DNA from 2 places in the Janthinobacterium sp. 67 genome. Region 2 is predicted to be linked to the other one. Evidence: predicted binding sites of a transcription regulator. Region 2 holds the regulator's gene; the other holds the start of a gene.
The links. Region 2 encodes sigma-54, which starts transcription at its own class of promoters, with help from an activator protein. Its sites were predicted from a motif close to TGGCANGNAANCTGCTTT; they were not measured.

Region 1: the regulator sigma-54 is predicted to act here: its motif matches at 2,582-2,599, upstream of CLU90_RS09080 (EDSAP-1 family PEP-CTERM protein).

What each region holds. Positions count from the first base shown of each region.
Region 1 is NZ_PGES01000001.1:2,018,622-2,025,830, forward strand. Features, by position in the region: gene CLU90_RS09070 (hypothetical protein) at 67-435, opposite strand; gene CLU90_RS29680 (hypothetical protein) at 565-702, opposite strand; gene CLU90_RS29685 (hypothetical protein) at 942-1,115, opposite strand; gene CLU90_RS09075 (glycosyltransferase) at 1,252-2,484, shown strand; gene CLU90_RS09080 (EDSAP-1 family PEP-CTERM protein) at 2,673-3,656, shown strand; gene CLU90_RS09085 (EDSAP-1 family PEP-CTERM protein) at 3,765-4,757, shown strand; gene CLU90_RS09090 (nitroreductase family protein) at 4,773-5,873, opposite strand; gene CLU90_RS09095 (ThiF family adenylyltransferase) at 5,874-6,743, opposite strand; gene CLU90_RS09100 (methyl-accepting chemotaxis protein) at 6,826-7,209, opposite strand, start outside.
Region 2 is NZ_PGES01000001.1:4,653,446-4,660,654, reverse strand. Features, by position in the region: gene rapZ (RNase adapter RapZ) at 1-738, shown strand, start outside; gene CLU90_RS20900 (enoyl-CoA hydratase/isomerase family protein) at 740-1,825, opposite strand; gene hpf (ribosome hibernation-promoting factor, HPF/YfiA family) at 1,957-2,316, opposite strand; gene CLU90_RS20890 (RNA polymerase factor sigma-54) at 2,386-3,864, opposite strand; gene lptB (LPS export ABC transporter ATP-binding protein) at 3,869-4,624, opposite strand; gene lptA (lipopolysaccharide transport periplasmic protein LptA) at 4,624-5,205, opposite strand; gene lptC (LPS export ABC transporter periplasmic protein LptC) at 5,231-5,842, opposite strand; gene CLU90_RS20870 (KdsC family phosphatase) at 5,885-6,418, opposite strand; gene CLU90_RS20865 (KpsF/GutQ family sugar-phosphate isomerase) at 6,418-7,209, opposite strand, start outside.

The DNA of each region.
Region 1 (7,209 bases), 2.6 Mb from region 2:
CTCCAAAGGGGAAATAATAAAAAGAATGGGGATGTGAAAACCGGCCCCAGGGGCCGGTTGCGGACCTTACAGGCCCAGGGTGTCGATATCGGCCAGCGAGTCGCGGCCCTTGTCGGAAATGTCGTGGCCCTCGCCTTCGGCGCGCGCCACGATGTGGGCTTTCTTGCCCAGGAAGTAAGCCACGTCCGTATCGAGCTTGGTCAGCGGATCGGCGGCGACGGCGCGCAGCCCCATGATGCAGCGGCGCAGGAACAGCAGCTGTTGTGCCTTGTCGGTGATGGACAGACGGCCATCGCGTGCATAGCTGAGCAGCTTCAGGCCGGACAGGCGCTTGGCATTGCGGGCAACGCAAGCACTGGGGCGCTCGGTCTTGATGCCGCGTGCAACTTGCTCCAGCGCGTCATATTCATCAGTTGTTAATTTCTCGTTCTTCATTACTTTTCCATAAAAGGCCAGGTGTTCGGCCCCCATGGTACGCGCCCCGCTGCGCATCGGCAACAGGCAACGTGAATCTACCGCCGCCGGCCAGGCGGCCAGGCAGCGGAAACACGGCCGCGACGGCCGTTATTTATAGCTGCGCAACAGCAGCCAAGCCAGGCCGCAACCAGCCACGGCACCCGCCACGACCAGCGCCACGAGATTCTTGCTGGTGATCACAGGCCGCCGGCCCAGGTAGATTTTGTTATGCAAGGAATTGCCCACGATGGTCTCCTGTACAAGAATTTTTATGATGTCTCATTATAAGAACAGAATCGTGACGGCCGCATGACACTCGGCAGTTAGCGCTTGATATGTATCCACTCGGCAACATTTATGCGCATTTTTGTTGTTTAAATGGCGTGGCCCTGACGAGTCCCGCGCCTCCCATTTCCAACTGGAAATAAACAAGGCGCGCGCCGGCCACAGCTGGCCATGGCGCAACGCTGCGGCTGGCAAACCGTTCAATGCATTTTCACGGGCGGCGGCGGCGGCGTGGGTTCCTCGACCGGCACGGGGTCGATGTGCGGCGGCGGTTCCGGCGGTGGCGTGAGAGGATCGCCTTCCGGCGGTGGCGGCATATCGGGTTCGGGCGTGCTGTGCGCACGCAGCGGGACAAAACGGGATTGTGGCTGCATGGTGATCTCCTTTGCCTCACTGTAGCCGATGCGCCCAACTCCTGGCGCCCGCCAGTGGCGCGCGGTCGGGAACTAAACGGCGTGGCGCCACTCCAACTTGCCAGGCATCCCCTCCCGCACGAGTGCAAGCGACCCCATGGCGCGCAAGAAAATCCTCTTTATGGCCGAGGCAGTGACCCTGGCCCATGTCGGCCGTCCCCTGAGCCTGGCCCAGGAGCTGGACGAGGAAGAGTACGAAGTCCATTTTGCCTGTGCCGATGGCTATGACTTTTGTTTCAAGCAAGTCCCCTTTCGGCGCTGGCGTATCGACAGTATTTCATCGCTGCAATTTCTGCAGGCGCTGGCGCACGGCAAGCCCGTCTATACGGAAAGCACCTTGCACGCGTATGTGGAAGACGACCTGCGCCTGCTCAATGCCGTCCAGCCCGACCTCGTGATCGGCGACTTTCGCCTGTCGCTGTCGGTCAGCGCGCGCCTGCAGCGCATTCCCTACATTACCGTCAGCAATGCCTACTGGAGTCCCTGGGTGCGCCAGCACTATACGGTGCCCAGCCTGCCCCTGACGGGCATGCTGCCCATCTGGCTGGCCGATCCCCTGTTCCGCCTGATCCGCCCGCTGGCCTTCGCCTCGCACGCCGTGCCCCTGAACCGCGTGCGCCGCCGGCATGGCCTGCCATCGCTGGGCAGCGACCTGCGGCGCATCTATACGGATGCCGACCGCACCTTGTACGCGGATATTCCGCAGCTGTTCCCGCCGCACGGCATGCCGCCCACGCACGACTACCTGGGCCCCATCATCTGGGCGCCGCCGCTCGACTTGCCGGACTGGTGGCAGCGCCCGGAACTGAGCAGCGGGCGGCCCATCATCTATGTCACCCTGGGCAGTTCCGGCCAGGGGCAATTGCTGCCGCGCGTGCTGCGCGCGCTGGCGCCCCTGCCCGTCACCGTGATGGCGGCCACGGCCGGCACCATCCGCGTCGATGCCGTGCCGCCGAATGCCTATGTCGCGCCTTTTTTGCCGGGCGACGCGGCCGCCCGGCGCGCCAGCCTGGTGATCTGCAACGGCGGCAGCCCCACCAGCCAGCAGGCGCTGACGGCAGGCGTGCCCGTCATCGGCATCGCCGGCAACCTCGACCAATTCCTCAACATGCACGGCATCGTGGGCGCCGGTGCCGGCCTGCTGCTGCGCGCCGACCGCTTCCAGGAAACGGCCTTGCGCCATGCCGCCACGCGCATGCTCGACGATGGACGGGCCAGGCTGGCGGCACGTCAGCTGGCCACGACCATGCGCGACTATGTGCCCGGGCAACGCTTGCTGCCCCATATGCACGCCCTGCTGGGCTCGTTGCCACAAGGCGCCCAGCCTTGACGGGTGGCGTCGGTTTTTCTTACAGCGAGTCCGGCAACACCTGCACCACGTCAACAAAAGCGCGCCAAGTCATTGATTTCAAACGAACCTCATGCGTTGGCATGGAAGTCGCTAGGTACTTGCCATGAGCACCTGCCGACAGGTCTCAGGCAAACCTTCCAGACTCACTCAACCACGAGGTGAATACAATGAAACTCTCGAAACTGAAACTGCTCCCGGCCGCAGCGGCACTGGCCCTGCTGTGCGCCGCCGGTAGCGCACAGGCGGGCGCCTACGGCTATTCGTACAACAACATCTTCGGCCTGGTGATCGCCGTGCCGACGGGCCAGATCACGGTCGCCAACAGCACCACCATCTCGCGCAGCACGGCTACCCTCAATGGCGTGAGCGTCATCAATGGCGGCGCCGGCTCGCTCGATGCCCCACGCGCCAACGTCGGCCCCGTCACCAAGGGCGAAAACGACTTCACGCAGCAAGGCCCCACCGGCACCTTTTCGCGCGGCGATGCGCAGATCGTCAGCACGCAATTCCCTTCGTTCCCGCCGGGTTCCACTTCCACGCAAGCGGTCAACGTGGCCGAAGCCCACCTTGACGGACCGGCCGGCACGGCCGATGCGTCCGGGCGCAACGGCTCGACCACGGGGTTCTCCGTCGATTTCGTCGTCGGCTCGCCCACGGCAACGCTGAGCTTCGACTTCCTGGCCTCGCCCTTCATGCAAGTCTTCCTGCAAAGCACGGTCGGGCAGCTGTCCACGGCCACGGCCAACTTGGTCGTCACCTTCACCATCACGGACGCGGCCGGCGCGACGGTGTTCAACTGGACGCCCGATGGCGTGATCGGCTCGGGCATCTTCGGCGGCACCGAGGCGGCCGATGGCGCCAACCTGAACACCAGCCTGGCGACCAATTTCCTCACGCGCGGTAACCTGTTCACCTACGACCCATCCGGTTGCGGCACGCCCACGGGCACCGGTGTCGGCACAGTGTGCGGCAGCAACTTCAGCTCCGTCAGCAATGCTTTAACGGCTGGCAACTACACATTGACCTTGAATGCGGTGGAAAGCGTGGACCTGGTGAAACAGGCCGCGACGCCCGAACCGGGCACCCTGGCCTTGCTTGGTCTGGGTCTGGCGGGCCTGGGCTATGCCCGCCGTCGCAAGCTTGCCGTCTGAACCAGGCAACAGGGGGGATTTACAGGCGAGGGAGTTTCCTCGCCTTTTTTATGTAGCAAGCCTGTCGGTTTTCCTTACAACACGGCCGACCAGGAGATGAGGATTTTCATGACTACATTTTCTTGCATCCGTTTACCAACGGCCCTGCTGGCCTTGCTGTTCCTGGCCAGCAGCGGCACCGCCAGCGCCGCTGCGTATGGCTATTCCTACACCAGCGTCTTTGGCCTGGTCATCAGCAATCCCACCGGCTCCACTACCTTGCTCAGCAACATCGACCTGTCGCGCACCACCGCCACGCTGAACGGCAGCAGCATCATCAATGGCGGCAGCAATGAGATCGACGCGCCGCAAGCGACACGCGGCGCCGTCACCAAGGGGCAAAACGATTTTACCCGGCAAGGCATGGGCAACGCCGCCTATGCGCGCGGCGAGGCGCAAATCATCAGCTCGCAGATTCCCCCGTTTCCGCCGGGCTCGACCAGTACGCATACGGTGAATGCGGCGGAAACCTTTCTCACGGGCGGCGGCAGCGCCGACGCCTCGGGCCGCAATGGTTCCAGCACGGCCCTGGCCATCAATTTCGTCGTCGGCCAGCCGGGTGCCACCCTGGCCTTCGACTTCCAGGCCCTGCCCTTCATGCAGCTGTACCTGGATGCCCTGGCTGGCACGGGCTCGGCGGCCACGGCGAATATGGCGATGACGTTTACCATCATCGATGGCAATGGCCAGATCGTTTTCAACTGGGCGCCCGACGGCAGCCTGGGCTCCGGTATCCTGGGCGGCACCGAACTGGCCGACGCCGCCAACCTCAATGCGGGCTACGCGCAAACGCCGCTCACCGGCGGCAGCGTATTCACCTACGACCCCAGCGGCTGCGGCGCGCCCACGGGCACGGGCGCCGGCAAGACGTGCGGCGGGCAATATGGCGCCGTCACGGATAAGCTGGTGGCAGGCAGCTATACCCTCGTGCTGAACATGCTGAACAGTTCCGAGCTGGCCTACGTACCTGGCGTTACGCCCGTGTCGCTGCCGGGCACCTTGCCGCTGCTGGCGGCGGGCCTGGCGGCGCTCGCTTGCCTGGCGCCACGGCGGCGCCGCTGACGCAGGCTGCGTGCCTTATGGCCCAGCAGTGGGCGCCACCAGCAACTCTTGCAGCGGACGGCGCAAGGAGCGCGCGCCGGCCGCCGGCCCCGCACCGATGCGCCCGAGGAACACGGCCCGCTCGACCGCCGCCGCCCCCAGCACGCCCTGGCATTGCACCACCAGTTCCTGCGCCATTTCCTGCATGCCATCGGTGCGCGAAAAAGTGCGCCGTTCGCGCACGTAGCGGGCAAAGATCAGCGGCGTCAGTTCCGGCTGCAATTGCAGCCCCAGCTGCGTGGCCGTCAGCCAGAATCGCTGCATGGCGCGGCCGGCCGCCACATAATCGTCGACATGGCGCGGCGGCGCATCGGCCAGCAGCGCGAAATGCGCGGCGCAATACAGGCCCGGCAGCAAGTCCATCTGCAGCCGCGGGGCGATGGTGCCGCCCAGCCAGGTATTGAAAAAATCCACGCGGCGCCAGCTGTGCATGACCCAGCGCATCAGCCGCGCCGTCATCGCATCGACACCGAGCGCCTGCTCCGGGATGCGGTCGCTGCTGTAGCGCGCGCCCCATTCGATCACGTCGCGGTGCACCTTGTGCGCTTCGGGCATGGTCAGGCGCAGCTTCGCATTGTCGAACATCAGGCGGGCACAGGCCAGGCGCGCGCGCCCGCCTTCGAACCACTGCACTGAGTAGCCCGGTGGCAAGCTGGCCGCCAGCGCCGCCTTTTCACTGGCGCGCAGGCTGCGCGTGCTGAGCCGGCGCCGCTGCACGCTGCGCTGCGGCAAGAAGGCCGCCAGCGGATCGGGCAGCATGCCGGGGCTGTCGACCAAACGCACGTCGAAGGTGGGCAAGGTATCGGGCATGGACAGGCGCCGGCGCGCCTCCATGCGCAAGCCGTGGCAACTGGCCGCCAGCGCCATGCTTTCAAGCAAGGCGCCCAGCGATAGCTGGCTGGGATGGCCGTCGAGGTCGTACACGCAATGGCTGCGCGTATCGAAGCCATGCACGACCACGTGCCGCGCGTCGACGACTTCAAAGCGCCACGGCTGCGTGTTGTCGCCGCTGGGCGCCCAGCGCGCCTGGTCGAGGATGTTTTCCAGCACGGGATCGTTCAGCAGTGCTTGCCCCATTTATGCCCCCTGCGCGGCGCGTCGCCGCTTGATGATGGCCATCGTCAGGCGCTGCAGCGGATGACGGTTGCCGCCGGGACGCCATGTATGCACGAGCTTGTTGCGGTAGGCGTCGAAATGCACGCCGTGCGGCGCCGCCATCACCTTGCCGCGTTTTAACAAAATTTTCAGGGCTTCCGTGGCGGCCGCGCCCGCGCACAGCTGGCACCCCATGATGGTCGACGGCCCGCGCCGCTCCTTCAGATTGATGGCCGACGGGTCGACCAGGTAGCGAGCATGCAAGCCGGCCGGCGCCAGCCCGACGAGAAAGCGCAAGGCCTTCTCTTCCTCGGGCAAGTCGCCCCAGCCGAAATACTCTTCGAACGTCATGCCGCCCGGCATGAAGCTGAGCACGGCCGTGCCCATGCCCAGCGGCGCGGCCGTGATGGCGGGAATGCCCAGGCGGGCGCAGGCAGCGAAGGTGGCCTGACGGGCCGGAAAGGCGAAGAAATCCAGGCCGTCCACGTACAGGTCGACACCGGCAAAGAACTCGGCCAGGTTGCTGTCGTGTATGCCGTCGGGAAACTGCTTGATGTCGAGTTCGGGATTGATGTCGCGCGCCATCTGCGCCAGCACGGCCACCTTGGGCTGGCCCAGGGTGGAGACCATGGCGCCGGCCTGACGATTGAAGTTGGCGATATCGAAGGTGTCGAAATCGGCGATGTGGAAAGCGCCGATGCCCAGCCGCGCCAGGGTCAGCAAGTGCACGCCGCCGACGCCGCCCATGCCGGCGATGGCCACGCGCTTGCCGCGCAAGCTGTTTTGCTCCGCCTGCGTGACCCAGCCCAGGTTGCGGGCAAATGCCGCGTGATAGGAAAAACCATCTGTCATGCTTACCTCTACTGTACGTCCGCTAAGGACCAAGAAGAGTTTGACAGATGGCCAGGCGATAAGTTCCCGCTATAACGAAAACTTAGCGGGCCAAGCGGCGCTGGGCCGCCGGCGCCGGGCGCGGCGCCCCTGCCACCGCACCCACCTTGAACACGCTGACGATCTGCGCCAGGCCCGCCGCCTGCTCGTTCATCGCTTGCGCCGCCGCCGAGGCCTGCTCGACGAGGGCCGAGTTTTGCTGCGTCATGTTGTCCATCTCGACGATGGCCTGGTTGATCTGTTCGATGCCGGCGCTTTGCTCGGCGCTGGCAGACGAAATCTCGGCCACGATATCGGTCACGTGCTGCACGCTGGAAACGACTTTTTCCATCGTTTCGCCCGCCAGCGCCACCAGTTTTTCACCGGCGCCCACTTGCTCTGCGGAACTGTCGATCAATTGCTTGATCTCCTTGGCGGCCGCGGCCGA
Region 2 (7,209 bases):
ACCCTGCTCGACGAAGGCACACCGCAACTGGCCGTCGCCGTCGATGCGCGCAGCGCCGAGTCGCTCGTCAGCCTGCCGCACAATGTGGCCCTGCTGCGCGACCAGGGGCACGACGTCAAGGTCATGTTCTTGACGGCTACCACGCATTCGCTGGTGGCGCGCTTCTCGGAAACGCGGCGCAGCCATCCGCTGTCGCACGAACTGCGTCCGAACCAGAATCCGGCCAGCCGCCGCACCCTGATCGAATGCATCTCGGAAGAACGCGAGCGCCTGTCGGCCATCGAACAGCTGGGCCACGTGATCGACACGTCGGAGCTGAGCGCCAACAAGCTGCGCGCCTGGATCAAGGATATCGTCGCCTCCGAGCGTGCACCGCTGACCCTGTTCTTCGAATCGTTCGCCTTCAAGCTGGGCGTGCCGCTGGACGCCGACTTCGTCTTCGATGTGCGGGCCTTGCCGAACCCCTATTACGACCTGGCCCTGCGCCCCCTCGACGGACGCGACGCGCCCGTGATCGCCTTCCTCGACGCGCAGCCGAGCGCGCTGGAATTGCTGGCCGACATACGCGCCTTCATCGAGAAATGGTTGCCATCATTCAAGTCCGACAACCGCAGCTACCTGACGGTGGCCCTGGGCTGCACGGGCGGCCAGCACCGCTCCGTGTACATGGCGGAACGGCTGGCGCAATACTTCGGGCCCAACGAACGCGTCGTCTTGCGCCACCGCGAACGCGCCTAGTTTAATTCAGGTGGCGCAGCGGATGCGCTTGCGCCGGCCAGACGGGAGCGAAGAAGCGCGCCACCATGGCCGCGTCGACCTCGTCCAGGCTTGATGGATTCCAGCGCGGCGCATTATCCTTGTCGACCACCAGCGCGCGCACGCCCTCGAGCACTTCGCCATGTTCGAAATTGTGGCGCACCACCGTGCGTTCCATGCGCAGGCAATCGGCCACGCCCAGGTGGGCGCCCCGCTGCAGCAATTCCAACGTCACGGACATCATCAGGGGCGAGCGCAGGCGCATGGCCGCCAAGGCCTTGCTGGCGAACGCACCGTCGTCCTGCGCCAGCGAGGCCATGATGGCTGCCACGGAGCCAGCGCTGAAATGGCGATCCAGCGCCGCGCGCGCCGTGGCCAGGGACGAAACGCCCGCCTTGGCCTGGAACGGCGCCGCCAGGGCCTTGATCGCCACCGGCAAGGCCTCGCCCGGCGTCGATTCGAACAGGTCCAGCAGGGCCCCCACCTGCGCTTCGGGCAGGTAGACATCGGCCAGGCCCGTGTACAGGGCGTCGGCCGCGTTGATCGTCAAGCCCGTCAAGCCCAGGTACAGACCCAGCTGTCCAGCCAGGCGGGACAGGAAATAGCTGCCGCCCACGTCCGGAAACAGGCCGATATTGACTTCCGGCATGGCCATGCGCGTGCGGCCCGTGACGATGCGCAGGCAGTTGCCGGGGCTAGCTTGCGCCACGCCCATGCCCCCGCCCATCACCACGCCATCCATCACGGCAATATACGGTTTCGGATAGAAATGAATCAAATGATTCAAAGCGTATTCTTCCGTAAAGAAATCTTCCAGCAAGGCACTGCCGCCTTGCGGCGTGGCCAGGCCCGCATCGTAAAAGAAACGGATGTCGCCGCCGGCGCACAGGCCCTTCTCGCTGCTGGAGCGGATCACGACGGCGTCCACCTGGGGATCATCGCGCCAGACCAGCAGGGCCGCGCTCAGGGCGCGCACCATGTCCAGCGACAGGGAATTCAAGGCTTTCGGACGGTCGAGCACGATGTGGCCCGTGCGGTTGCGGATGGCAGTCTGGACGAAGTCGCTCATGGCAGGCAGGAAAGAAGTGAAAGTGCAAACATTCTAGCGCCTGCGCGGGGAACATTGCGTTCCGCTGGGCGCAAAAAAGGGCGCAATGTGCGCCCTTAGTTGATCACAACCGGTTGAAAGTCGCAGGCCGCTTAGGCGGGGGCGAATTCTTCTTCCGAGCTGTCTGGCAGATGCTTGATCGCCTCTTTACCGTGCCCTTGCACTTTGGTTTTGTATTTCATCACTTGCCTATCGAGCTTGTCGATCAGGGCATCGATTGCGGCGTACAAGTCTTGCGCCAGGCTTTCCACATAGACGGTCTTGCCACTCAGACGCAGGTTGACTTCGGCCTTTTGACGTTTTTCTTTCTCTTTGAGGTTATCCACGGTCAGAATCACGGCGATATCGATGACTTGATCGAAATGACGTTTCACGCGCTCCAGCTTCGTTTGTACGTATTCACGGATGGCTGGTGTCACTTCGAGATGATGTCCGCTGATGGTGAGATTCATACACACTCCTAAAGATGATCGGGTTCGTGCGGTCCATCGTATCCGGCCCGCAGAGGAACCGAAAAAAACTTACAAACACTTACGCAGGCTCACTGGCGGAATTTTTAATGCTTCCCGGTATTTGGCAACAGTACGTCGCGCAATCACCATGCCTTGTTCCCCCAGCATGTCCGCAATCTTACTGTCGGATAAAGGATTTTTAGGGTCTTCTGCTCCTGTCAGTTGCACGATCAATGCCCGTATCGCCGTCGATGACGCTTCGCCCCCCGCTTCGGTGGCGACGTGGCTACCAAAGAAATATTTCAACTCGAACATGCCGTGCGGGGTCAGCATGTACTTTTGAGTTGTTACCCGCGAGATAGTACTCTCGTGTAAACCCAGTGTATCAGCTATTTCACGGAGCACAAGGGGGCGCATGGCAACGGCCCCATGCGAGAAAAAGTTCTTTTGTCTTTCTACTATCGCCTGTGCCACGCGCAGGATGGTGTCGAAGCGCTGGCGCATATTCTTGATCAGCCACTTGGCTTCCTGCAACTGTGCGCCCATGGCACCTTCGCCCTTGCCCTGCTTGAGCAGGTTGGCGTACATGGCGTTCACGCGCAGGCGCGGCATGACGTCGTTGTTCAGGGTCACTTGCCAGCCATTGCGCGCGCGCTTGACGACGACGTCGGGCACCACGTAATCGGACACGTCAGAGGCGAACACGGCACCCGGATGCGGGTTGCATTGGCGAATCACCGTCTGCGCTTCGCGCAAGTCTTCATCGTCGCAATCGAGGGCTTTTTTCAGCTTGTTGAAATCACGCTGGGCAAACCAGGCCAGGTGCTTTTCCACGATGACGAGGGCCATGCGCCGCGTCACCATGGCAACCTGCGGCAAGCGCTTGATCTGCAGGGCCAGACATTCGGACGCATTGCGCGCGCCCACGCCGGGCGGATCGAAACTTTGCAGCAGCGCCAGGGCCGTGCGCATCTCGTCCGCGTCGATTTCCAGCTCTTCCGGCAGGCGCGCCAGGATGTCGTCGAGCGACTCTTCCAGGTAGCCATTGTCGTCGAGCGCGTCGATGATCAGCTCGACCAGCGCGCGGTCGCGCAATTCGAGCACCGTCACGCGCATCTGCTCCATCAGGTGTTCGCGCAGGGTGCAGTGATGGGCTTCCAGTTGCGGACGGGAATCTTCGTCGTCGGGCGCCTTGCCCCGGCTCGCCTCGCTCCAGTCGCTGTCGCCGCCATCCACGGCGGCCGGGCCCTCGCCCGCCTCGCCGTCAAAGGTTTCCGCTTCAGCCGGCGCCGCGGGCGCCTCCTGGCCTGGCGGCTGGGGCGGCGCTTCGGCCGGCGCGGCCGTCGAACTCAAGGCGCCATCGGACAGCAGGCGCAGCGAACGGTCGAGCGGATCGTCGAGCCGTTCGAGCAGGGGATTGTCCGTCAGCAGTTGCTCTAGTTCCTGGTGCAATTCCAGGGTAGACAATTGCAACAGGCGTATCGATTGCTGCAACTGCGGCGTCAGTGCCAGGTGCTGCGAGGTGCGCAGCTGCAATGATTGTTTCATTGGCTCACATACGGAAGTGTTCGCCCAGATAGACCCGGCGTACCGACTCGTTCGCGATGATGTCGTCGGGGCGTCCCGACGCCAGCACCGAGCCCTGGTTGATGATGTAGGCACGGTCGCAAATACCCAGCGTCTCGCGCACATTATGATCGGTGATGAGCACGCCGATATTGCGCTCCTTCAAGAAGCGCACGATGCGCTGGATCTCGATCACGGCGATCGGATCGACACCGGCGAACGGCTCGTCAAGCAGCACGAAACGGGGATCGGTGGCCAGCGCGCGGGCGATTTCCACGCGGCGGCGCTCGCCGCCCGACAGGGACAAGGCCTGGTTCTCGCGCAACTTTTCAATCTGCAAGTCGGCCAGCAATTTATCCAGACGTTCCTCGATCTCGGCCTTCTTCAGGGGGCGGCCTTCGACGGTCTGGATTTCCAGCACGGCGCGGATATTGTCTTCCACCGTCAGCTTGCGGAACACGGACGCTTCCTGCGGCAGATAGGACAGGCCCATCTGCGCGCGGCGATGGATCGGCAGGCTGGAAATGTCCACGCCGCTGATGTCGATGCTGCCGCCGTCCGACGGCACCAGGCCGACGATCATGTAGAACGAGGTAGTCTTGCCGGCGCCGTTCGGGCCCAGCAACCCCACCACTTCACCGCATTCGACTTGCAGCGAAACATCATGCACGACTTGCCGCTTGCCATAGGTTTTTTGCAGACCGCGAACGATCAGGGTGCTGCCGCAACGAGTATTGTCCATTATTTCGTTCCTGGCGCAGGCGTGGCCGGCGCTTTCTCCGCCGCCGGCGCCTTGGTCTTCGGCTGGATCACCATGCGCACGCTGCCGCCATCGGGCGTGCTGGTGCCGCTGTTGGTATTTTCCATCTGGAATACTTCCTTGCGGCTGTCATACGAGATGAACGCGCCGTTGGCCACGTCGGTCACTTTCGTGCCTTCCAGGCGCGTTACCTTGGCCTTGGAAAACAGTTTCACCACTTCCGTCTTGTTGTCGTATTCCACGCGCTCCGCTTCGCCTTCGATCCACAGGTCGCCCGCGCCATCGCGCTTCTGGCGGAAGGTGGCCAGCTTGCCGGGATCGGCCCAGAAGGTGATGAACTGGTAGCCTTGCGGGTCTTCCGTGATCAGGGCCCGGCCCGCCTTCATGGTCAGGGTGCCCTTGACCAGCACGACGTCGCCCGTCAGGGTGCGGATCTGCTTGACGTCATCGACGTGGCCGCTACGCGCCGTGATGACGGCTTCCTTCTCGGAATCGGCCTTCTCGGCATGCGCCGCGCCCATGATGCCCAGAGAAAATACGGTCAACAGCAAGATGTTCTTCATAGTATGGTTTCCTTGTTTCATTCTGTCATTTTGCCGCCGCGGCCGGGCGCGGTTTCGGCGGGAGGACCATGCGCAGCGCATTCTGCACTTCCACCTCGCCGGTGGCGTTATTGGCTTTCATGCCGATGCCATTGAGGCGCGAGGTGCCCGTCAGGATATCGACAGGCACGTCCGTTTCCATTCTTTCCTCGTCCGGAAACACCGTCAGCGCTTCCGTCTTGATCGTCAGGTTCTGCGCCTTCGGACTGGCCACGCGGTCGATCACGACATTGCGGTGCAGTTGCAGCCGGGTATTGTCCTGGTCGATGTGCGCCAGTTCCGCGTTCATGTTCAACGGCGGCATGCCCGGCGTGAGCTTGCGCACGAAGGGCTGGTCGATGTCGGACGAATCGTCGGCAGGATAATGCGTGAGCTTGGTGCCCGACACGATATAGCTGGGCTTACCCGTCAAGTCCATGCGCACCAGGCTGAAATTGGTGATGAAATAGTCGGGCTCATCCAAGTGCTTGCTGGGCATGGCATCCTGGCCATTCTTGTTCATCACTTCGAGCAGCCAAAAGCTGCCCAGCGCGACGACAACCGCGCCCAGCACGGTGAAAATGATGCGCCAGCGATGGGCGCCTCCTGGCTTACGCATAGGACTTTACTCTTTCAAATGTCACTGGCGAGGCGGCGCGCCTCACTCCAGGAACGGCGCCATGACGCGCGTATAGTTGTCCTGCGCGCGCAGCAGGAATTCGCAGATCTCGCGCACGGCGCCACGGCCGCCGCCGGCCTGCGTCACATGGTGCGCCAGGCCCTGCGCTTCCGGACGCCCGCCCGGCACGCTGACGGCAAAGCCCACGCGTTTCAGGATGGGCGCATCGATGACGTCGTCGCCGATATAGCCGCATTGCTCTTCCGTCAAGCCCGTAAGCGCCAGCAGTTCACGAAACGGCGTCAGCTTGTCGTGACCGCCCTGGTGCACGTGGGTAATGCCCAGGTCCTGCGCGCGGCGCGCCGTGATGGCCGAGCGGCGCGCGCTGATGATGGCCGTCTGCACGCCCGATTCCTGCAGCAGCTTGATGCCCAGGCCATCATACACATTAAACGTTTTCATCATCTCGCCATCGGGGCCGAAATGCAGGCTGCCGTCGGTGAGCACGCCATCGACGTCAAAGATCATCAGTTTGACCTTGGCCGCGCGTGCCAGGTTGTCCGCCACGCTGTCCATCAGATCACCTTCGCTTGCGTCAGGTCATGGATATGCAGCGCGCCCACCAGCTTGCCGTCGGCATCGACGACGAGCATCTGGTTGATGCGGAACTGCTCCATCACGGCCACGGCATCGACGGCCAGGCGTTCGGGCGCGATGCTGCGCGGCTGCGCATGCATGACGTCGCGGATCGCCACTTGCGTGAAGTCCTGCACGCGCTCGAACATGCGGCGCAAGTCGCCATCCGTAAACACGCCCACGGGACGGTTGTCGGCATCGACGATGGCCGTCATGCCCATGCCCTTCTTCGTCATTTCTTCCAGCGCCTGCAGCAGGGATGCCTCAACGGGCACCTTGGGTACGCGTTCGCCGCTGCGCATGACGTCATGCACGTGCGTGAGCAGGCGGCGGCCCAGGGCGCCGCCCGGGTGCGAGCGGGCAAAATCTTCTTCCTTGAAGCCGCGCAAGTCGAGCAAGGCCACGGCGATGGCGTCGCCCAGGGCCAGGGTGACGGTAGTGCTGGCCGTCGGCGCCAGGTTCAGCGGACAGGCTTCTTTTTCAACAGAAATATCCAGGTGCACGTCGGCCAGCTGGGCCAGGCTGGAATTCGGCTTGCCCGTCATGGAAATCAGTACGCCGCCCATGCGCTTGACGACGGGCATGATGGCCATCAGCTCGGACGATTCGCCCGAGTACGATATGGCAATAAAAGCATCGTCCGAGGTGACCATGCCCAGGTCGCCATGGGCCGCTTCGGCCGGATGCACGAACAGGGCCGGCGTACCGGTGGACGCGAGGGTGGCGGCAAT